Regions from separate parts of the Bradyrhizobium sp. LCT2 genome, predicted to be linked through region 3. Evidence: riboswitches for the same ligand, from Rfam matches in the RefSeq annotation. Region 3 holds a riboswitch; each other region holds the start of a gene.
What was found. Region 3 has a riboswitch for cobalamin ahead of EI171_RS31595 (TonB-dependent siderophore receptor). Riboswitches for the same ligand answer to the same signal wherever they lie in the genome.
Positions count from the first base shown of each region.

Region 1: it holds a riboswitch for cobalamin, as region 3 does, so the genes downstream of both, EI171_RS10510 (ribonucleotide-diphosphate reductase subunit beta) here and EI171_RS31595 (TonB-dependent siderophore receptor) in region 3, are expected to answer to the same signal.
Region 2: it holds a riboswitch for cobalamin, as region 3 does, so the genes downstream of both, metE (5-methyltetrahydropteroyltriglutamate--homocysteine S-methyltransferase) here and EI171_RS31595 (TonB-dependent siderophore receptor) in region 3, are expected to answer to the same signal.
Region 4: it holds a riboswitch for cobalamin, as region 3 does, so the genes downstream of both, EI171_RS23940 (TonB-dependent receptor) here and EI171_RS31595 (TonB-dependent siderophore receptor) in region 3, are expected to answer to the same signal.

Region 1 is NZ_CP034432.1:2,086,224-2,091,532, reverse strand. It holds gene EI171_RS45480 (hypothetical protein) at 1-111, shown strand, start outside; gene EI171_RS10510 (ribonucleotide-diphosphate reductase subunit beta) at 714-1,670, opposite strand; cobalamin riboswitch at 1,655-1,927, opposite strand; gene EI171_RS10505 (hypothetical protein) at 2,259-3,212, opposite strand; gene EI171_RS45475 (hypothetical protein) at 3,500-4,207, shown strand; gene EI171_RS10495 (DUF1521 domain-containing protein) at 4,907-5,309, opposite strand, start outside.
Region 2 is NZ_CP034432.1:8,271,439-8,276,747, forward strand. It holds gene metE (5-methyltetrahydropteroyltriglutamate--homocysteine S-methyltransferase) at 1-1,439, opposite strand, end outside; cobalamin riboswitch at 1,540-1,743, opposite strand; gene EI171_RS39115 (nodulate formation efficiency C protein) at 2,713-3,579, shown strand; gene EI171_RS39120 (thermonuclease family protein) at 4,992-5,309, shown strand, end outside.
Region 3 is NZ_CP034432.1:6,607,132-6,612,440, forward strand. It holds gene EI171_RS31590 (PepSY domain-containing protein) at 1-89, opposite strand, end outside; gene EI171_RS31595 (TonB-dependent siderophore receptor) at 102-2,450, opposite strand; cobalamin riboswitch at 2,563-2,765, opposite strand; gene EI171_RS31600 (histidine phosphatase family protein) at 2,838-3,410, shown strand; gene cobT (nicotinate-nucleotide--dimethylbenzimidazole phosphoribosyltransferase) at 3,417-4,469, opposite strand; gene cobF (precorrin-6A synthase (deacetylating)) at 4,480-5,229, opposite strand; gene EI171_RS31615 (energy-coupling factor ABC transporter permease) at 5,276-5,309, opposite strand, start outside.
Region 4 is NZ_CP034432.1:4,958,756-4,964,064, forward strand. It holds gene EI171_RS23920 (adenylate/guanylate cyclase domain-containing protein) at 1-280, shown strand, start outside; gene EI171_RS44850 (hypothetical protein) at 385-561, shown strand; gene EI171_RS23925 (hypothetical protein) at 717-929, shown strand; gene EI171_RS23930 (hypothetical protein) at 1,069-1,326, shown strand; gene EI171_RS23935 (hypothetical protein) at 1,414-1,635, shown strand; cobalamin riboswitch at 1,701-1,915, shown strand; gene EI171_RS23940 (TonB-dependent receptor) at 2,029-4,260, shown strand; gene EI171_RS23945 (hypothetical protein) at 4,335-4,916, shown strand.

The DNA.
Region 1 (5,309 bases), 4.5 Mb from region 3:
TGGAGAGAAGAGGGCTTCATTCGTCTCACACCGTCGCTAGACCCGACTCTTTGGCCCGAAGGTATGGAGGAAGACCGACCTGCAGACCCGGAAGATCCGCCCATTCACTAGCGGCTGTAGCCGAGCCACGGCAGGGTCATCTTCGAGGGCCGACAGAGCGACCTTGCCGACGAGCACCTGATGAAGGCGATCGGGCCGGCGGCTATTCCGCGGCCAAGCTCCTCTTTGAGGGACATTTCAGAATTGCAATGGTCACGGCAGCGTCCAATCAAAGGCCGACCGACCCGATTAAGCCAAAGTTCGATATGGATGAGATCATTGTTCATATGGACGCGCTAGAAACAAACGCGCTGGCGCTAAAGAGGACAAAGTCGGTATAGCGCGTCCAGCGACATCCCGCGGGGATTCTAGAAGATCGCGGGACGGTCATGTCCTCGACGACAAAGGTGAGAGTGCGTTCTGAAATAGGATAGGCGCGTTCTGACCGCGCAGGTCCAACATTCGAACTGCTTGCCCCGCCTGCCGCTTGTCCTGCCCTGTTGGCAGACGTGAGCACCCACAATGCAAGGACGCGAGCGATTGATAGTATTGGCGTGACTGCAACGGCTCGCCCTCATGGGTCAACTATCACAGCTTCGGTAGGCTGGATTAATGTCACTGGTCGAGCTTTGCTCCGCAAGCATCAGCGGACTTCTGCGAAAGTACGAGCATTATCAGGATCGCGCTCCAACAAAACGCTGTTGCGGTCGTCCTGCATACGGCCGAAAGCCGCCCACCCCCCTCTTCGCCATCCCAGCTGCCGCGGCTCGCCCCTTGGAGTACTCCGTAGCGCGCTGTTCGAAGAAATTGGCGTGCTCGACCCCATTCAGGATCTCGACCAGCCGTGGCAACGGATGCGGCCGGAGCTGGGTAAACCCGCTCTCTCTGGCCTCGAAGAAGCCGAAGACCGGGGTAATTCCGAGCTGGGTCAGTCGCCAATCCGCGACATAGCGGACATAAGCGTGGATCTGCTCAGCCCGCATGCCCTCGATTTTGCCGAGGCCGAAGGCGAGATCAACGAAGTTCTCCTCCAGCTTCACCATGGTCTTGGCGACGTCGATGATGTCGTTACGGACGGAGCGCGTCACCACGCCGGTTTCGCGGTGCCATTCGTGAAATAGCTTGATGATCCCTTCGCAGTGGAGACTCTCGTCGCGCACAGACCAGCTTACGATCTGTCCCATGCCATTCATCTTGTTGTGGCGCGGAAAATTGAGCAGCATGGCAAAGCTCGCGAACAACGCCATGCCTTCTGTGAAGGCGCCGAACATCGCAAGGGTGCGAGCGACGTCAGCCACGGTATGGACGCCGAACTCGTGCATGTAGTCCGCTTTGGCGCGCATCTGCGCATAGTCGCGGAATGCCTCGAACTCGGTCTTGGGCATGCCGAGTGTCTTGAGCAGCAGCGCATAACCGTCAATGTGGACGGTCTCCATGTTGGTGAACGTCGCCATCATCATCTGCACGGTGAGCGGTTGGAAGATCGGGATGTAGCGCTTGAGATAGTTGTCGCCGACCTCGATGTCCGACTGAGTGAAGAATATCTGGGCGAGCAGCGCGCGCTCGTTGGCGGTGACGCGGTCCGACGCCCAGTCCTTGAGATCGGCGCCGAGCGGCACCTCCTCGCCCATCCGATGGGTCTGCTGCTGCCGCTTCCAGAAGTCGTAAGCGATCGACGTCATAGGTGCCGGTCGAGTCGAGGAGGCCGACCCGTCCCTTGCCGATCAGCGAGCGTGGATCGACTGACGAGAGATCGATCACTGACATGAACCGATCGCCGCTCACAGTTGCGGGGGCAGCCCCGGAGCAGCCGTTCGGCGCACCGGGTTCCCTCTTAGCTTCGGTCCCACAAAATAAAGGACAGAAGACCGAGACAGATCCACATCTAGGCGGCACCCGACGAGATTCGTCAAGCCTTCCGTTGCGGGAGATCAAGCTCCCGAGGGCAAAAGGACACCGTCAAGCTAACGAATGGAGCGGCCGAGAACTAGAACACCAGCACGTTTATCGCTCGCGCTATAGCCTCCCGCTCGAAAGTGATCGGTCCCGCGTGGGCTATATTCCTGGTTTTTACTTCGGCTTGCGCATGGTCGAGCCAGAGGTCCATCCCTCCGAAATATCATCGGCTGCGGCGCTCTGTTGGCCAGAATGGCTTCGTTCTCGACCTCCTGATCCAGCCCAGAACGGGGCTGGCGCGCAGCGTAGCGGCTTCTGACCTGTCATGGCTCTAGCGCGACCTGCAAGCCCTCGGTGCCTTCAACATGAACGTAACGGGGGCCGATCGGCCGCCCCCTGCCGCTGGCGACCGTGACAATGTTTTCCAGAGGAGTGGCGCGCGCATCGGCCTCAGGGCGAGACAAGATCAGATCGGCGTGAAACAGCCCTTCTGATTCAAGGCCGGTCGCATCAACGCCAAGAGCCGCCAAGCTGGCCAAACAACCTTCAAACTCTTCAGCATCGCGAAAGCGGCGCTGGATAAATGTCGCGCCGTAAAGACGTTCCGTCACAAGGCCACGGTTCGCGAAGGTCGAGGCCAAAGACTCAAATGGAAACATTCGTAGCACGAAGGAGATGATCCATGGACATCTCTCGGTCGCATCGAGAATTTTTCTGAACGTCTTCTCGGTAATATAGCCGATGCAACCCGTCGACATGATAACATCCGCAGAGCGGAGAATTTGCGCGCTGTCTGTCGATAGCGCGTCTTTTTCAAGGTCAGCGACAATGCCCTGGTCCAGGAGGCCAACGTTTGTTGCATAGCTAATCGCCGGCGCCGACACGTCCAAGCCGATAAACCGCGCCAACCCGACATCGGGCCAAGCCGCATAAAAATTGCGATCGAGGCGCACCAGTGTCTCAGAACTGATCGCCCTCATTTCGCGCCGAGCGTAGCGGTGACGCAGGCCCCCGAAGGTCAGTGGAAAGCGATGCACTGCTGCGTTGATGCCGTATGAACATCCAATATCAAGAACGACAGGCTTAAGACCGGTTGCGGAAGCTTTCGCTGCCAGAATTTGTCGCACGACCGGCTCAGCCACGTCCGGGATCATATAATCCAAGTCGCCCAGGACAGAGAAGTATGCCCTTGGATCATCCAAAGCATAAATGTCATCAAAGATCGCTTTAGACCGATTGATACACGAAAACTCTGTTCGCACCCAAATGTCTCCCATCTCATTTTGCAACCCGGTCGCCGGCTGCTACTTCCAAGTACTTGACGACCTATCCCAGAAGTTTGGCGAGGTGCAACCCCATCGCGTCTTTTTTTGGCTCGCATCGTGAGACAGAGGGCGGGCCTCCTTATTGCAGCGTACGAGAAGACAAATTGGCGCCAAAAGCGATCCTCAGAGTCGCGGCACTTTTGTGGGAGCTCGAAGACCTATTGAACTTCGAACGGCAGCGACTGTGATAATTACGGGCTAAGCGCGCAGGCTTTCGTAGCCCCATCAACGTGATACGCTTGCGCACGCGCCGGAAAAATCGTTCTGCAGGGTTAGAAAGAATCAAGATCAGCCGCGCCGCGTCTTCGCAATCTAGGTGCTTGACATTCAGAACCGCGAACAAGAACGGCAAGCGCGAGGTCGATTTCGTCACATCTGCTGCATCTTGCCATGGACAGTTGGCTTGGGAGATCTGTCCTTCGATTGCCTGCTGGACCGCATCGCGGCGGTTGAACGTGGCGACTTTTATGATGCAACAGAATTTCGCCAAGCCGGAATTTAATATTCGCTCACCAAGGGCTTGCCCCCGGACGGTCTTTTCGCTGACAGATGCCCAGCCGATCCACCTTTCGTGTCGTGCCAGCACAGTCCTTTGCACATCGACATTCCACGAGGCAAATCAACTCAACATCAGTGATCGCAGAATTTATCAGAGACGCGATCTTCGTCAGCTTCTCGCAAGCTGCCCCTGCTATCAGAGAGCAGGTCATCTCGCGGCGACGCCGCTATGTGAGTGTTACGACATGGACGCAGGCGCCGCCGATATCGCAGCGACAAGGCCAGAGGCTGGCGCAGACCCCGACACCGCGGCGAACGGCGGCAACCGGTCGCCTGCGGCATTGTTGCAGCAAGCTTTCGAGAAGGCGCTCGTTTCCGTCGCCACGCAAGTCATAAGCGACTCCCAGTCGGATATGGATGATGCCATGAGCGAGCTGGATGAGGGGTGAGGCGGGATGGGGATACATCGGGCCCGCTGTTTAAAACGAGCCCGATTGGACGAAGCAAGTGGGACTTGGTACCTGCAGCAAGCCAGACGCGCCTTCAGCGATGCTCCAAATGGCTTGCCGAGCGGGTCCACAAATCGGTGTGCACCCGGCTCTCTCGGCAAACGCTGCTGCGACTTTTGGTCTTCCGCAGCGGCAGACCTGCACAGCAAGGCCGAAGCTCCACCGGCAAGCTCCTTGCTATCCCGCCCAAGAATGACGATACGAGCGCTCTCAGCAAGGGGTAATGAACGATAGCACGCAAGCCGTGCAACATTTCCCTCATTCGAGGATCGATTGCGCTCGCCAGGCTGTCCTTGTTCAGATCCGCGGCTGACCGCGAACCTGTCTGCTAGAGAGATCTCAAGGACTTTTCCTGAGGGCCAGCATCGTTGGCGCTCAGAGCGTGAGGGCTCTCCTGCGTATGCAACTCGTGCGCCTTCGCCACAGCATTGGAAGATGTTGCCAGTACTTTGTCCTGCCGTCACGGGCTGCTGTTGGCCCGGTTGGGGCCAAAGCTTTGACTGCGCGATCGTCGGACGCGAGCAGCGATTCTGGATTCATAGGCGGCAGCACCTGCTATTCTCATCGTCGCTCGCCGAACATGAGAAGCGGGCGCTAGCGCCGCCCGCTTCACAATTTGTCCAATTGATGGACTCGGCCTCACGCAACCCGCCGCAACATCATTTCCCGCATCATGGTCTTGAAATCCGGCGGCGCGTCCGGGTTCTCATTGTGGTCGATGACCGACTGCGTCACCCTGCGTCCGGAGTTGTCAACCCATCCCTGATTTTGCTCGTGGATTGTCTGAGCTCCATCAGATGTCAGCTGATCAAGGGTTCGGCCGGCATTGGATTGGGTCACCTTCAGATTGTTCTTTCCATCCTTATCATCACCGAGTCCCTCGACAACCATCGCATTGTCGCCGTTGGTGATGGTCAGCTTTGAGGAAATGGTTTTGCCTTTACCAAAATCGACCGTGTCTACGGTAATCTTTGTGCCGTCATCGAGCTCGAAGCTCATGCCTTTCTTGAAGTCGAAGTCATCCTTGCCGTCGCCATTCGCA
Region 2 (5,309 bases), 1.7 Mb from region 3:
TCGTATTGCTCGTCGCTCATCGCGCCTCGTGCATGCGCTGCACGGGCATTCCGGACCTCTGTGCTCTGCGGAAACGATCCGATCGTCGTGGTAGGGAAAGCCGGTAGTCCGAAACGATTGCTTTGGATCTCGGCACGACGGGCAAATGGGCTGGCGCGCCGGCGCATGGTCTGGTCGATCGCTCTCATCCGGACAGCGACATTGGCATCACGGATTTTCGGGGAAGTCCGGCGGACAGTCGCGGCACATTCCGACTCGGCAAGAGCTAGCGCAGCATTCTGGTCGCCTGCGAGTGCCCGCGCCAGGGTTGCAAGCTCACGCATCTTCTGAACCGAGAAAGCAAGCCAACGCTTGACGTCGGAAGCGAGTCCGGTCTCGAGTTCAACATCGACCGGCACATGAAGCAGCGAACAGGATGGGGCGATCTGTACACGATCCTTGCCAAGCTCCGCAATCGCGGGTTCCAGCCGCTGGCGGAGCGACGACAAATTCGACCGCCATACATTCCGGCCGTCGATGACACCGAGAGACATGACAAGATCACTTCGGCCGCCAGCGATGATCTGATCCAATAACTCTGGCGCTCGAACCAGATCGAGGTGCAGTCCGGCAACTGGAAGGCTCAAGGCGGTGTCCAGATTGTCGCCTAGGTCGCCGAAATAGCTGGCAACCATGATCTTGATGGCCGGCCCCTCCTTCGCGAGCCGGTTATAAGCATGTAGCAAGGATTTTCGCGCCACCTCGCCCAGATCAAGAACCAGGCAGGGCTCGTCGAACTGAACCCACTTTGCCCCGCGTTTGGCCAATTCCTGCAGGACCTCGATATAGACCGGTATCAGATCGTCCAGTAGCGAGAGTGGCTGGAACGCAGGATCGGCACTCTTGCCGAGCTTTAGGAATGTGACCGGCCCGATCAGGACAGGGCGGGTCTGGAAGCCAAGGGCCTTAGCTTCCTCATACTCCTCGATCGGCTTGCGAGAGCACAGTCTGAAAGTCTGTCCCCCGTGAAACTCGGGGACCATGTAGTGGTAGTTGGTGTCGAACCACTTGGTCATCTCCTGCGCGGGTGCGCCAAATCCGCGCGGTCCGTGACCGCAACTCGCATCCTGGTCGTCGCATTGTGAACCGCGGGCCATGGCGAAGTACGTCTTGAGCGAAACGGACTCGGCTTTCGAGGCGTAGATGCCCGGGATGGCGCCAACCATGACACTTGTGTCGAGCACCTGGTCATACAGCGAGAAATCGTTCGATGGAATCACCGTGACGCCGATAGAATTCTGACGAGCCCAGTTCGCGGCACGCAGGCCAGCTGCGTCCTCGAGCAACTGCTGTTCGCTGCTTTTTCCGGCCCAATAGCTTTCGAGAGCGCGTTTGAGCTCGCGCCTTGGACCCATGCGTGGCGTTCCGAGCGTGGCAACCGGAAGGGAGAGAAGAGACATAGCGTTAACCCCATGTTGGGGGCAAAGGCCATGGCGGACGCAGGCAGGGGAAGTCGCGCGTGCGACGGCTGCTTAGCGCACCACCGGGACACCCCGCCCGCGGACGAATAGATGTCGGGGCAGGTCTCCTGGCTCGCGGGTCATCGCTGCTGTCCGGCCTTCCCGAAGCCGCGCAGGCTTCAGTGACATCGTTGGACAGCGGCTCGCCGCTCACAGTTGCGGGGGCAGCGCCGGCATTTTCACCGGCTTCCCTCTTAGCTCCGGATCAAATGCAAACCGGAGAACCTCGACGAGTTGGATTATCGGCAAGAGAACTCTTCCGTCAACCTCTCAGATTATATCTCAAGCTAACGCTGCGACATCTGCTACGGGAATGACGTGCATATCTTTCGTTGACCACGATGTAGAAGCGCTCTCCAATCAGCGATGTCGGAATGACCATCGGAGCTGCGTGCGCGTGGGGCCGCACGCCAGATCGGTGGAAGGGGCAAATGCGGCTTGCGCGGTCGGGACTGCTGCCTCGAGCAGAACGCATTTGATGCGAGTCCCGGCTTCCCAGCGGTTCATCGAGCACGTCCGCCATCCAACCGCCTTCTCGACCAACAGGATCCGTATTGAATAGGCCTAAGACACCTGGCGAAAGTCAGCAACATACCGGCGAGCATGTTGATTTGCGGTGCGAGCCAGACTCCAAATGCTCGGCGTAAAGATCGGCTTGGCGTCGTTGGCCATCGAGTGCAATCCGCAGCTGACTGAGGCTGCTCTCGACTTCCGGAGCCGCCGCATATCGCGAAAGGAGCGCCAAACGCGCCGCGGCCCCGTGGCCACAAGCGCCCAAAGGCATGGCAGAGATCGAAAGCCCACATTCCTGCAACCGAACCAAACGGTTCAATGGCGGCAAACGTGCTCCGAATTCTCATCAGGAACTTGGCACCGAAGCGTTCCCCTGCGTCGTCGAATATCCGGTGCGGGACGAGGATGGGTAAGCCGCGATGGATAGGCTGAATGGAACGATCGAAACGTGTGCAAGTCGGAAAGTCGACAAAGAAGACACAAAACCGGTAAGAATTTCCGTCTGTTACCTGGCACGAAGAATGCAAGTCATCGGCATGCCCAGGCCCTCCTGCTGGGCATGTCCAGCACAGCAAATCCGGGCTGTCGCTGGCGACTGAAGTTAGCGGCGCGTGACATAGAGGGGAGCGCCTGCTCGCGCGGGACACCATCGGTCGCCCCGTCGCGTCGACGCTAACTTATTGCGCTCGCGCATAACAGGTTGAAGGTTGCCCGCCTTGAAAGACGTGTTGATGAAAAACCAGATAGGCCGACGGTTGTGAAGAAAATGTCTGGAAGACGCGCGCTATGGTTTTGTCTTGGTCCATCGCTGATCTGCCTGGTCGGACTGGCTGCGACGAGCAACAGTGTTCGTGCCAACGAAAGCGCCCTCGTCGAAAGAGTCAAGTCCACGTGGCGAGCGCAAAACGGTGAGACGATAGAACACATTCTCTCCAACGTCTCGAAGGTCGCACAGTTCGTCCCTCGAACGTGGGGCGTTGCTGAAGGATTTGACCGAGATGAATATGTTTTCGTTTCCTGGACCAGGCACCGGGACAATAAATCAGACGAACAGTACGTTATCACCTGGAAGATCGCATTCGACGGAACGATTCAACTTGCGTCGACCTATGCAAAGCCGATGGAATTGGGCTGGCGCGCCCTGGCGCTCTCGTTGATCGCCAGTGAAGTCGCGGATGGCGAAAGGGACGCAAATCATCGCTTTCTGCATGACCTGGCCAACTTCGACTTTGTCACGACCACGCGAGGTCCGCTCGGCAATCTTCTGCGGCAGGGCCGCTGCACTATCGTCGAACCTGTTGGAGTGGACTACTTGCCGAAGCCGAATGATAAGCCGACCGAGAAAGGGGGTCTATGGCGCGTTCTGCTTTTGGTGAACTGTAATATCCCCGGGCCCCGCTTTTTTACTCACAACGGGGTCATCATTTTCGAGAAGAGCGAAGGATACGATTGGGAGCCGCAATCCTTCTTTGCCAAGCGTATCGCGGCGTTCCCTCCCGGCTCCTGGTTCGATCGCATAGAGCCAAAGGAATGGGAAGAGTTAGACGGGCGCGACAGGCCTCGGTAAATAGTCGCGCAGAGCAGGATCGCGCCGCAGCTCTTTGGGCGCCGAGCGCCTCAGAGCAACTGCAAAACATATGCGCTCCAAAGTCGCGGTGTTTACGCCTTCGCAACAGTCGCGAGCCTTCGGGCCGTGATCGGAGCGCGCGCAGAACCTATTTCCCTGACCCGTTCGCGGGCTCGATTTTGACAACGACAGCGTTCACGAACGACACGGTCGTGCCGTGGCGCCGCTCACGATGTTGAAGTCACTCGTTCCAGGGCCTACAAGAAGGACGGTCAGGCACTCGTCGCACAAAAGAACGGAGCTATCGTTCGCCGCCTGGTGGGCTACGGGCGGCAGATGACGGGCTGCCCCAGCGAGGCCTGTTCGATATGGGTGATTTGCCGATGGGACGCCGCCCGTACGGATGATCAACGATACACGGTGAACTTCAAATTCACGTTCAAGGAGGGCAATGTCCTGCCGTCGCCCGATGAAGCCGGCCATTTTGTACGAGGGCCCGGTCGGATCAGCTGATCTGCTGGGCGAGCATAGAGCACGGCCCGATCGAGCGTCGACGATCGATGATGCTTGCTTCTCAAGAAAAGCGGCAGTTGGTCCGCGTGGCGCGTCAATATGCGGTCAGTACCACGAAAGAGCGGCCGCCCATCGGGCAGCCTGGGTCATGAACAATCCGGTCCGATTATACGAACGGTGCGGCAGCACCACGTACGATTATGTGGAGCTCGGAGGTGCGAAAAGCCATAATGTGATCGGTATCAACGACCATCCGGCTGGCTGTACGAAAGAGAGCTCCAGGTTTTGCAGGGTTTGCGCAACGAGATTCCGACTCATTTACGCAGCGAGGGGTGAGCTGAACTCCTTGGCGCCTTTGTCCAAACCGGTCAGAGGAAGCGAGACCATATTTCTACATCGGTCTTTTCGCGACAAGAATTTTACGACGAACTGTCATCACCGTCGTCGAAACCGTCGGCAGCCTTCTGTCTGCCGATGCAGGTTGGCACGAAGCGTAGCAAGGTCGCTCCTCCACGACTGACTTGCGCTCGACCGCCGAAAATTCACAGGCGCTTTTGTTCAAGCGCGTGAGAAACAGCGTTCCGAGGTCCGGCTTTCTCCTGCATCTTCGAGCGATGGGGATCTCCTCCTCAGGTCGTCAGGGTGCAGTGCGCGCCGACTGAGAGAGACCGGCGAGCCTCGAAGGATACCGAGACACGCACACCGTAAGAAATCGCTTGAACCTCACGCTGCGTCAGGTCGTAGGTTGGAAATCACGACCAAGCTTTCATAAAGCACGTCGAACGATGCTGGCCCAATAACGGACATGGTGCGGTCAAGCAGTCGAATGTGGCGGCGCCGGATCGTGCGTAAACATGGACCAAGAACGAAAGGTTAGTGTCGGGATGAAACACCGCCGAATGATGGTCGCATTGCTCGCCGTCATGACATCTCCGGCTTGCGCGGCGAAACTCAGCGACGCTCCGCGCATCCTCGACGGCAATACGATCGAGATCGAGCAAACCAAAATACGGCTCTCAGGCATCGAAGCTCCTGCGACTGATCAGATTTGCGTCGACGCCCACGGCCGGAAATGGGCTTGCGGCGTAGCGGCTCGCGACGAGCTTATCAAGCATTCAAAAGGACGAACGTGGGATTGTCATACCACAGGAGTTGATGAGTACAGGAGGTCACTCGGCACTTGCTTCATTGAAGGCGAGAATGTGAACGCCTGGATG
Region 3 (5,309 bases):
ATCACGATTCCCGTCGCGAACCACATCGCGAACAGCAGGCAGAACGCGATCCCGAGCCAGCGATGCAGCAGGACGATCGCGCCCATCATGTGGTCAGCGCCCTACCATTTGAATGCGGCCGAGAGTTCATAGGTTCGCGGCGCGCCCAGCAAGATCTGGTCGGGATAGAACGGATCGCCCCATATCGCGTAGCGCTTGTCGGCGATGTTGCGCACGCGGAAGGTCAGGCGAGCCTGATCGACCGCGTTGAATACCGTCTTGGGAATGTCGACGAAGGCATAGACGTCGGCGACGGTATACGCCTTCATCGTCACCGTGTTGGCATCGGTATTGTAGCGGTCGCCGACATGACGGCCGGTGATGCCGACTTCAACCGGCCACGGCGTGAAGAAGCGGTACGAGGCGCCAGCATTGGCAACGATGCGCGGCACGTTCGGCGGCGTGTTGCCCGAGAACGATCCGCCGACGAAATTGTAGTCGGCATAGCGCGCATCGACATAAGCGATGTTGCCCCACAGCCGAAGGGGCTCGATCGGCCGCACCGAGGCGGCGAGCTCGACGCCCTTCGACTCCTGCCGTCCCGCAATATTGAGCGCCTGCCCGCCGGCCGCCGCATAGACGTTCTTGCGCAGGATGTCGTAGGCCGAGAACGACCACTCCGCCCGGTTGTCCCAGAACAGGTGCTTGACGCCGGTCTCGTAGGTCCGCGCGGTCGTGAGGTCCAGCGGCTGGGTCGGCAGCAGCAGGAAGATGTTGTTGGCGGAGATATCAGCGCCGGTCGCGTACTGGCTGAAGAAGGTGAGGCCCGGAACGGCCTCCCAGGTGTAGCCGATGCGTCCCGTCACCGGCGCCCAGTCCTTGGTGAACGGAAAGCCCGCGTTCACCAGACCGTTCTCGTCGGTCGAGTTGCGGTCGAGCCCGATATGCTCGACGCGCAGCCCGCCGATCAGCGCGAAGGTCCGCGTCAGCTTCAGCCGGTCCTCGAACGACAGCGCCTCGTTGTCGATGCGCGCGGTCTGCTGCTTGGTCGCGAGCAGTCCGTAATAGCCACGATCGAAATCGACCAGCGGAACATAGTCGTTCGGGAATTTCGCCGCGCCTGGCCTGACGAAGTCGAGATAGCTCGACGACAGCGTCGTGACCAGCCGGTTGTCGAAGCCTGCGATGTTCGTGTCCCAGATCAGGTCGGTGATATTGCCGACAAGGCGCTGGCTGTGCGCGACATAGAAGCGCTCGCGATACACTTGGTTTTTCGTGGAATCGAACGCCTCGATCTCGTTGTTGAACCACGACCGCTCCGCGCCGTAACCATAGGCCTGACTCTTCAGCGTCAGGTCCGGCGCCAGTTTCAGCTCGAAGCCGCCGCGCAACCAGACCTCTTGCGCTACGTTTCGGTTGTCGAGAACGTTGTAGTTGGTGTTGAAGGTGCGGTCGTCGATCGTGACGGCCCCGAGGTCGGTCCTGTTGAAGTAGGTGCCGGAAACAATCCCCGTCGTCGCATGCGAGCCGCTGAAAGCGATCGGCACCAGCGGCGCGCCCCAATAGGCCTTCCCGCGATCCTCGCGGTACTCGATCGCACCCCAGACCTTGAGGCTGTCGGAGATGCGGTAGTTGAGCTGGCCGGACACGTCGAGCGTCTTGGTGTTGGTGTCGTCGACAAAGCCGTTGAGCGAGGAGCGGCTGATGTCGAAGCGGTAGTCGAGGCCCTGAACGTTGGTGCTGCCGCCCGAGCCGTAATGCGCGCGGAACGAGTTCAGGGAGTCGTACGAGAAGTCTGCCTCGTTGCGGATCGCTCCGGTGTGCGGCTGCTTGGTGACGAGGTTGATCGAGCCGCCGGCGGCGCCCTCGCCCGAGATCAGCGAGGCCGGGCCCTTCAGGAATTCGACGGCCTCCAGATTGGCGGTGTCCATGATCCGCGAGGTCATGTTCTGCGGGCCGATCTTGATGCCGTTGTAGAGCGTGTTGATCTGGCTGTTGGTGAAGCCGCGCATCGAGAAGCCCGCCGGCTCCCCCGGCGCGTCGCCGGAGGTGACGCCGACTGCGCCCTGCGCCACCTCGGACACGGTGCGATAGCCCTGCTCGCGCATGGTCTCGGCCGAGATCACCTCGACGGTCGCGGGCGTCTCGCGCACGGTGAGGCCGAGACGCGAGGCGCTCTCCGCCACCGCATTGCTGTTGAGCGGCGTTGGCGCCGCCGCGGCCGGTACGGCAGGCTTGGGCGCCGCCGATGCGGCCACTGGCCTGCGCGGCGTTGCGCGGCGCGCGCTCTGTGCGTCCCGGGCAGCCGGCTTGGCCGGCTTGCGGGACTGGGCGGGGGACACCTCGACAGGCGGCAGCGGTTCGCGGACCGGCTGCGCCAGCGCGGCGGGCAGATCGGCGACTGTAAACGACGTGAGAGCAGCAGAGGCGAGCAGGAATCGGCGCGATCGTACAATACGGATGGAAGACACAGCGGGACCTCGGTATGACGTCAGTGGCACGTCACAGCGAACGAGGTCTCACCCTGGGCTTGTCAGCCCTCCGATGAAGCCGAATGTCTGTACTCCCCGACCGACATCTTCGCGTGTGACCACGGCTGACGGCAGGTCTCCTGGCTCGCGGGTCGTCACCACTTCGTCGCCTTCCCGGGACCGAGGACCCAGTGGCTTCTGACGAAGGATTATCCGCTTACAGTTGCGGGGGCAGCCGCGGCATTGGGGAAACATCCCCGCACCGCATTCCCTTTTCATCCCCTCTCGGGGGAAACCGTCGCGAGCATCTAGGATTACGATCGAGACAGAGTCAATGTGGCAGTTGCGGCGTTATTGCCACAGCGACCAACTTCCTTGGAGATAGGCATGGAAGGCGAGACCTTCCTCTGGCTGATACGCCATGCACCCGTCGACGGCGTCGCGGGGACGATTCACGCGCAGGACGCGCCTGCCGATCTCGGCGATCGCGCGCAACTGGAAGCGTTGCGCCAGCGCCTGCCGTGGGACTCTGCGAGCTATGCCAGCCCGTCGCGGCGCACGGTCGAGACGGCGCGCGCATTGGGGCTCGAACCGGAGCTGATGGGCAACTTCAGCGAACAGGATTTCGGCGACTGGACCGGCCGGCGGCATGACGAACTCGCCGCAATGGGCGGCGAAGTCTACGCGCAATTCTGGAGCGACCCTGCGCACCTGAGACCACCGGGCGGCGAAAGCTTCGAAGATCAGGTCGCGCGCGTCCGCCTGGGCCTGTCGCGGATCGGAGCCGGCTCCGCAACGCTCGTCGTGCATTCCGGCACGATCCGCGCCGCACTGTGCATCGCGCTGGATCTTGCGCCGCAAGCTGCCCTGCGCTTCGTGATCGATCCGCTGTCACTCACCAGGATCGACCGGCTCGCGACCGGCTGGCGCGTCGTGTCGGTCAATCAGCGCGTGGTGTGAGCCCGATCAGGCCGGGCGATCCGGCACATTGGCCTGCGCGAACGTCGCCATGCCGTTGTGAAGCGCACAGGCCGATCGCACCAGCGGCAGCGCGATGGCGGCGCCCGATCCCTCGCCGAGCCTGAGATCGAGGCTGATCAGCGGCTGCACGTTCAGGGCGCGCAGCACCAGACGATGCCCCTGCTCCGCCGACTGGTGCGACGGCAAGAGGAACGGCTGGCACGACGGATTGAGGCGCACGGCCGCCAGCGCCGCGACCGACACGATGAAGCCATCGATCAATACGGGAATGCGGCGCTGCGCGGCCGCGATGATGGCGCCGCAGATGGCCGCGATCTCGAGGCCGCCGACGGCGCACAGGATTTTTTCGGGCGACGCAGCCGCAACGCCATGGCGCGCAACCGCGGCATCGATCACGCGCGCCTTGTGCGCACGGCCGGCGGCATCGACGCCGGTGCCGCTGCCCGCGATTTCCTCGGCGCTCACGCCGTGCAGACTCGCCGCGATCGCCGCCGAGGTCGTGGTGTTGCCGATGCCCATCTCGCCGAAGATCAGAAGATCGGGCTGGCTGGCTGCCGCGCGCGCAACCGCACGCTCGCCGGCCTCGAAGGCGAAGGCCAGCTCTGCGAGCGTGAGCGCAGCCTCGACGCTGAAATCGCGCGTGCCGCTGCGCGGCTTGTCGGTGACGACTCCCGGCATCGCCTCCTGCGCCAGCGTGCCGGCGTCAACGACTTCCAGGTGCGAACCCAACTCACGCGCCAGCACCGAGATCGCGGCGCCGCCCGAGGCGAAGTTCGCCATCATCGCGATGGTCACGGCTTGCGGATAGGCCGACACGCCTTGCGCAACGATGCCGTGGTCACCCGCGAAGATGATGATCGGTACGCGTGCCGCGCGTGGCTGCTCGGTCGCTTGCAGGCCCGCGAGCTCGATCGCGAGCTGCTCGAGCCGGCCGAGCGCGCCGGTCGGCTTCGTCAGTTGCGCCTGCCGCACGATCGCCGCGTCGCGATGGACCGCGGAGACTTCGGGGCACTTATGGTAGACCCATTCGGGGAGCATGCTGCCTCGCTTACGGCCTGCGCTTGAGGATGTAGCAGTCCATGATCCAGCCGTGCCGCTCGCGCGCCTCCTGCCGCAGCGCGGCGATGCGCGGGCCCACCTCGGCCAGCGCGCCGGACATGATGATCTGATCGGGCATGCCGAGATAGGCGCCCCACCAGATCTGGAGCCCGACCGGATCGAGCGACTGAAACGCCGTGCCGCCATCGAGCATCACGACCACGGTGTCTGCGCTTACCGGCCAGCCGCCTTCACGCAAGCGGCGGCCTGTCGTGACCAGAAAGGGCTCGCCGATGTCGTTCAGCGGCAGCGCATGCGCCGCGCACAACGCCTGGATCGACGTGATACCGGGGATGACCTCGATTGTCGGCAAGGGATCGAGCCGGCGCGCAATGCGCAGCGAGGAATCGTAGAGCGAAGGATCGCCCCAGATCAGCAGCGCGACCCTGCCGTTACCTCCGAGATGGCTCGAGATTGTCTGCGACCATTTCGCGGCAACCGCATCGTGCCAATCGTCCACGCCCTTGCGGTAGTCCGCCTCGCCTACGTCGCGCACGGGAAGATCGAACTCGGCGATACGCGTGTTGTCGCTGGTCAGCACATCCGCGCAGATCGTCCGCCTGAGATCGGCGAGATCGGACTTTGCGCTCCCCTTGCGCGGGATCAGGATGAGATCGGCCGCGTTGATGGCGCGGGTCGCGGCGTGCGTGAGCTGCTCGGGATCGCCGCAACCGATGCCTATCAGGGAGAGCGTGAGCATCATATTCGCGAAGGGCGGCCATGACGGCCGCCCTTTCGCTTGTCTCTCAGGCCGCGTTGTGCAGGCGCGGGGTGACGAGG
Region 4 (5,309 bases), 1.6 Mb from region 3:
CGCGGTCGCCGGCCAGAGCGCGCCGCAGGCGATCTTCGAGGTGATGGCGAGGGCCGGCGTGCTCACCGCCGCGCAGGACGGCTTGCGCACGCTCTATGCCGAAGGTCTTGCCGCCTATCGCGCCCGCCGCTTCGACGAGGCCCGCGCCGCCTTCAACGCGGCGCTCGAAGCCGTCCCCGGCGACGGTCCCTCGCGCGCGCTGCTCGCCCGCATCGCGCAGTTCGAGGTCAATCCGCCGGACGAGAGGTGGGACGGTGCCTGGCGGCTGGAGCAGAAGTAAGCCGCCGCGCGGGAAAAATTGTTTCTACTCGATAACGATGTTCGCCGTGACCTATTTCCCAGGCTTAGGTGATCGTCCTTGAGGCGTTTGATGGGGACACGCCGATGACAGAACTTGAGGACAGGCTGGAACGGTTCGAGACGCTCACGGCCGAATGCGAGCTGATCGCCAAGCTCGCCACCGACAGCACCAAGCGCGAATTCTATCTCAAGCTCGCCGAGCACTATTATCAGCTTGCGCGCGAGACGCGGGCTGCGGTCGCGACCAGCGCTGCGGCCTGAAGGCGGCTGCAATCCGTTCTTAACATTTGGCACGCATCCTTTGACGGGAGCGAGCGTCGCGATTCGCGATGGCTCGCAGTGGGAATGCCGGGACTCGCTGCAATGCAGCGTGTCTCGCTGATGTTGCTTTGCCGGTGCTTTTTCGGGGCAATCCCATGCGTCTGCTTGCGGTCCTCATCCTCGCGCTCATGACAGCGGCCTGCAACCAGGAACAGGACATCACCGGCTCGACCGCAGCCTGCCCGGTGCGGAACTACAGCTCCTACAACCCCCGCGACATGAACCAGTGCGTGGCCGCCTGCAAGGCGTGCGACCATGGCAACACGGTCACCTGCACCACGTCCTGCACGCTCAAGGGCGCGCACTGATCGGCCAGCGGTTTGCAAAAGCCTGAGGGCCGGATCGCCGGGCCCCTTGGGCATTGAGGGGTTGACGGTGTCGGGGCACCGGAACGATTCACCTGACATAATCATTGGTAGGAGCAGGCAGGACGCGGAGTCGGATGGAATGGGTATGCTCGATCCCGGCCGGTTTCTGGTGTCGTGCTCGCAGTGCGACGCGTGGCCGATGGCGGCCAACGTCAAACGCTCGAGCTGGTCGACGTCCCCGAGCGAGGTCCGCTTCGTGTGTCCGCGCTGTCGCCGCGAGGAGACCGCGATCATCTCCGCCTCGGGCGAATTGACGCCGATCCGGCGCATCGACATCCCGCCGCGCGACGTCACGGTGGCCTGGGCTCAGGCACAGCGCCAGAGAGGGCGGGCGTAGGCGGCCGCTCTATTGCGCGATCCCGTGTCGGAACCCGGGCGATCGTCGGACGTTTCCGCCCCAACATCACGTATCGAGGCCGGGCGAATGATCAGCGCGCATTTCGACACCCGTACACGGATCAACATGAAGCTGGCGCTGGATCGGATTTGCCGCAATCGGCCCAGGGGCGAGGATCATGGGTTCCGCAGGTCGGTCGCCGAGAACATCGTCCGCTGCGCGCTCGCGGGCCGAACCGGCATCGGCCAGCTTGTCGATGCCGGAGAGCGGGCGGTGGTCACGACGCGCGCGGTGCGGAAGCCTGACTGATTGTGTTTGCCTCGCGTTTGCAGCTCATCGTTCAACCGGTCGATTGACTCTCCGTACGGCCGCCTCGTAGATTGATCGGTGACGGTTCTCCGCACGGAGATCAAAAGGGAACGTGGTGCGAGATTGTCCCAACGCCGGGATTGTCCCAACGCCACGGCTGCCCCCGCAACTGTAAGCGGTGAATCTTTCGTCATATGCCACTGGGAATCTCGGTCCTGGGAAGGCGACGTAAGGTAACGACCCGCGAGCCAGGAGACCTGCCGTCAGCCGTGGTCACACGCGAAGATGTCGGTCGGGGAGTACAGGCATTAGCTTCACCGGAGCAATCGATTGCTCCGCCGTAAAGCCTCGTTCGCTGTGACGTGCCACTGACGTCATGCCGAGGTTACAACTGTGTCCCGTATTGTCTCTGCCGCCAGGCGCCTTCGCGCCGGCATCGTTGCTGCCGTTTTCCTCCATGCGATCGATCTCCCCGCAGCTTTCGCGCAGCAAGCCGCCGCCGAGCAGCTGCCGCCGGTCGAAGTGACCAGGCCCGACGATCAGAACCGCACGCGCGCCAGGGCGATCGGCGATGGCGATACGGCGAGGCGGCGAGCCCCGAGCGAAGCGCCGGCAGGCAATGGCGCCGGCTCGTCCGGCTCCGCCGGCGAGGCGGTCGCCGGCAACGGAGGCATCGTCGGGGCCGTCACAACCGTCATCACGGCCGCGGATATCGCACATGCGCCCTCGCAGACGCTTGCCGAGATCATCGCGACGCAAGTCCCGGGTGCCCAGATCACGACGCTCTATGGCGGCCAGATCGGCGCGAAGACCAGCGTCGACCTGCGCGGCTTCGGCGCGTCTGCCACTGCCAATTCGCTGGTGCTGATCAACGGACGGCGGCTGAACGACATCGACATCGCGCAGGTGGACCTCTCCACTGTCCCGCTCAATTCCATTGAGCGTATCGAGATCACGCGCGGCAATGCCGGCGCGGTGCTCTATGGGGACAATGCGGTCGGCGGCGTGATCAACATCGTCACCAGGAACGGCGTCGGCGGGCCGCCCGTTGCCGCGCGCATCGAGGCCGGCTTCGGCTCGTTCGACACCAGGCTTGGCAATGTCTCGACGTCGCTCAATTCCGGTCCGTGGTCGACCTCGTTCTACGGCAATGCCGTCAAGACAGACGGCTACCGCGACAACAATCGCCTTCTCCAGGAGAATGGCGTCGGCAACCTGAACTATACGACATCAGGCCTGACTGCTTTCGTCACCGTTACCGGCGACAATCAGGAGCTGCGATTGCCGGGCGGCCGCACCGTCGATCCGTCCATCGGCGTCGACGAGCTCGCGACCAACCGACGGGGCACCAGCACACCCTTCAACTACGCCAACCAGCAGGGCTTCAGCGCGACAGCCGGCTTCACGAAGACCCTGCTCAACGGCGTCGATCTGATCGTGGACAGCGGCGTGCGCGACAAGAAGCAGCAGAGCGCGTTCTTCTCCGGCCCAGCGCCGGTTCCCGCGTTGTTCACGTCCACCTATGTCGATGCCGATCTGACGACATGGTCGATCACGCCGCGGCTCAGCGTGAAGGGCTTGCTGCTGGGGATGCCGTCGCAACTGCTGACCGGCCTCGATTATTACGATGCGAGCTTTCAGCAGAACCGCGGCGCCGGCCAGGGGCTCGCGCCCTGGCACAATTACGATCTCAGGCAGCAGACGGTTGCGGGCTATTTTCAGCACGCATTGGGTGTGGCGCCGGCGACGGACGTCTCCTATGGCGTGCGGGTGCAGAACGTCAGTCTCTCGGCGCGCGATCATTTTGACGCCGCAGCTCCGTTCAACACCGACATGGGCGCGCTCCCGCTCAGGAGCGACGAGACCCAGTACGCTCTGCATCTCGGTGCCGAGCATCGCCTCAACGACATGGTCTCGCTGTTCGGCCGCGCTGCGCGCGCGTTCCGCACGCCTGACGTCGACGAGCGAGTGTCATCGGGCCCTTCATTCGACCCCTTCTTCAATCCGCTGCCGCAGACCTTCCGGCTCAAGACCCAGACCTCGCAGGATGTCGAGGGCGGGCTGCGCATCAAGGGAGGCGGGCTGCAATTGCAGAGCAGTCTCTATCTGATGGACCTCGCCAATGAGATCCATTTCAACCCGGTCCTGTTCTACAACACCAATCTCGATCCGACCCGCCGTTACGGCTCGGAGACCAGTCTGTCCTATCGCGTCAACGACTCTCTGCTCCTGCGCTCCGGCATGGCCTATACAAGGGCCGTGTTTCGCGAGGGCGTCTGGGCCGGCAACGACGTGCCGCTGGTGTCGCGCTACACCGCGAGTGCAGGCGTCACTTGGAACATCTGGCAGAACTATGTGGTGCTCGACGCCACCGCGCGCTTCTGGAGCGAGCGGCGCATGGACAATGACCAGGCGGGAACACAGCGGCCGATCCCAGCCAATGGCACGATCGACCTCAAGCTCAGCGGTCAGTACGAGCGCTACTTCTGGTCTTTGAGCGTCAACAACGTGCTGAACGCGCTCTACTACGACTATGCGATCGCAAGCACCTTTACGGACGGCCGCTTCAGTGCCTATCCGCTGCCCGGCCGCACCTATCTGCTCAAGGCCGGCGCCAATTTCTGATCAAGGCTCTGATCGCGACGGGGGCTGTCATAGGCCCCCGAATGGACTAGAATTCGAAAAGAAGGAGATCACCCATGGCTCTCAGCATCCTGCCGCCTCACGCCGACCGTTTCCGGCTCCATCCGGTCGCGCCGCGCCTTGCACCGATGTTCTGCTTTGCGCTGCTGGCGGTGTCATGCGCGCTCGCAAGTCTTGCGCTCGCCTGCGCAACGCCCTTTGCGGCCTTCGCGGTCGTCGCGGCCGCGATGTTGCCGCTGCGGCCGGCACTGCTCGTCGTCAGCGGCGCGTGGCTCGTGAACCAGAGCATCGGCTTCGGCGTGCTGCACTATCCCGTTGCCGGCAGCACGATCGCCTGGGGCTTTGTCATTGGCGCTGCTGCACTCGTCGCGACCGCGGCCTCGTCCGCCGTGCTCCGTGTGCTGGCGCACGGCCGCACGCCCCTGATGCTGGCGATCACATTCGTCCTCGCCTACGCGGCCTATGAGCTCGTGCTGCTCGCTGCGACGCCGGTCCTCGGCGGAGAGGGCGCCTTCACCGCGGCCATCGTGGCGCGGATTGGACTGGCCGGCGCCGTCTGGCTCGCCGGCCTCGTCGCCGCCTGCGAGATCGTCCGCCTGGTCGATCCGTTCGGGCGCAAGGGCGCGATGTCGGCCTGAGCGGCCCTCTGAAAGCCCCGGATGGGAGCGCAGTGAAATCCGGGCTACGAGATCTTGCGTTGCCCGACGGGCAAAACACCCCCGCGGTCGGTCAATCCGCTTGCGCAAAAATATTCCACTTTGCCGAAATTCGGATTTGTCGTATGTGTCGCCCATCCCGGCTCAACCTTGAGGGGCGATCTTGTGTCGTCACGTTTCGCGAGCCGGGCTTGCGGTGGACGCGGCAGCGTCGGGCGCGAGAGTTAAGGGCAGGGCGGATTGCTCTCCGTGAGCCCAGGACTTCGTGCTGGATGAGCGACGCTGTCAGGTTCGTCTCGCCTGTAAGTTTCCGGCTCCGTCGACAGGGCTGGGAAAACTGCGGCGAAATGGCGGGCCGTGCGTACGGCAAAACCG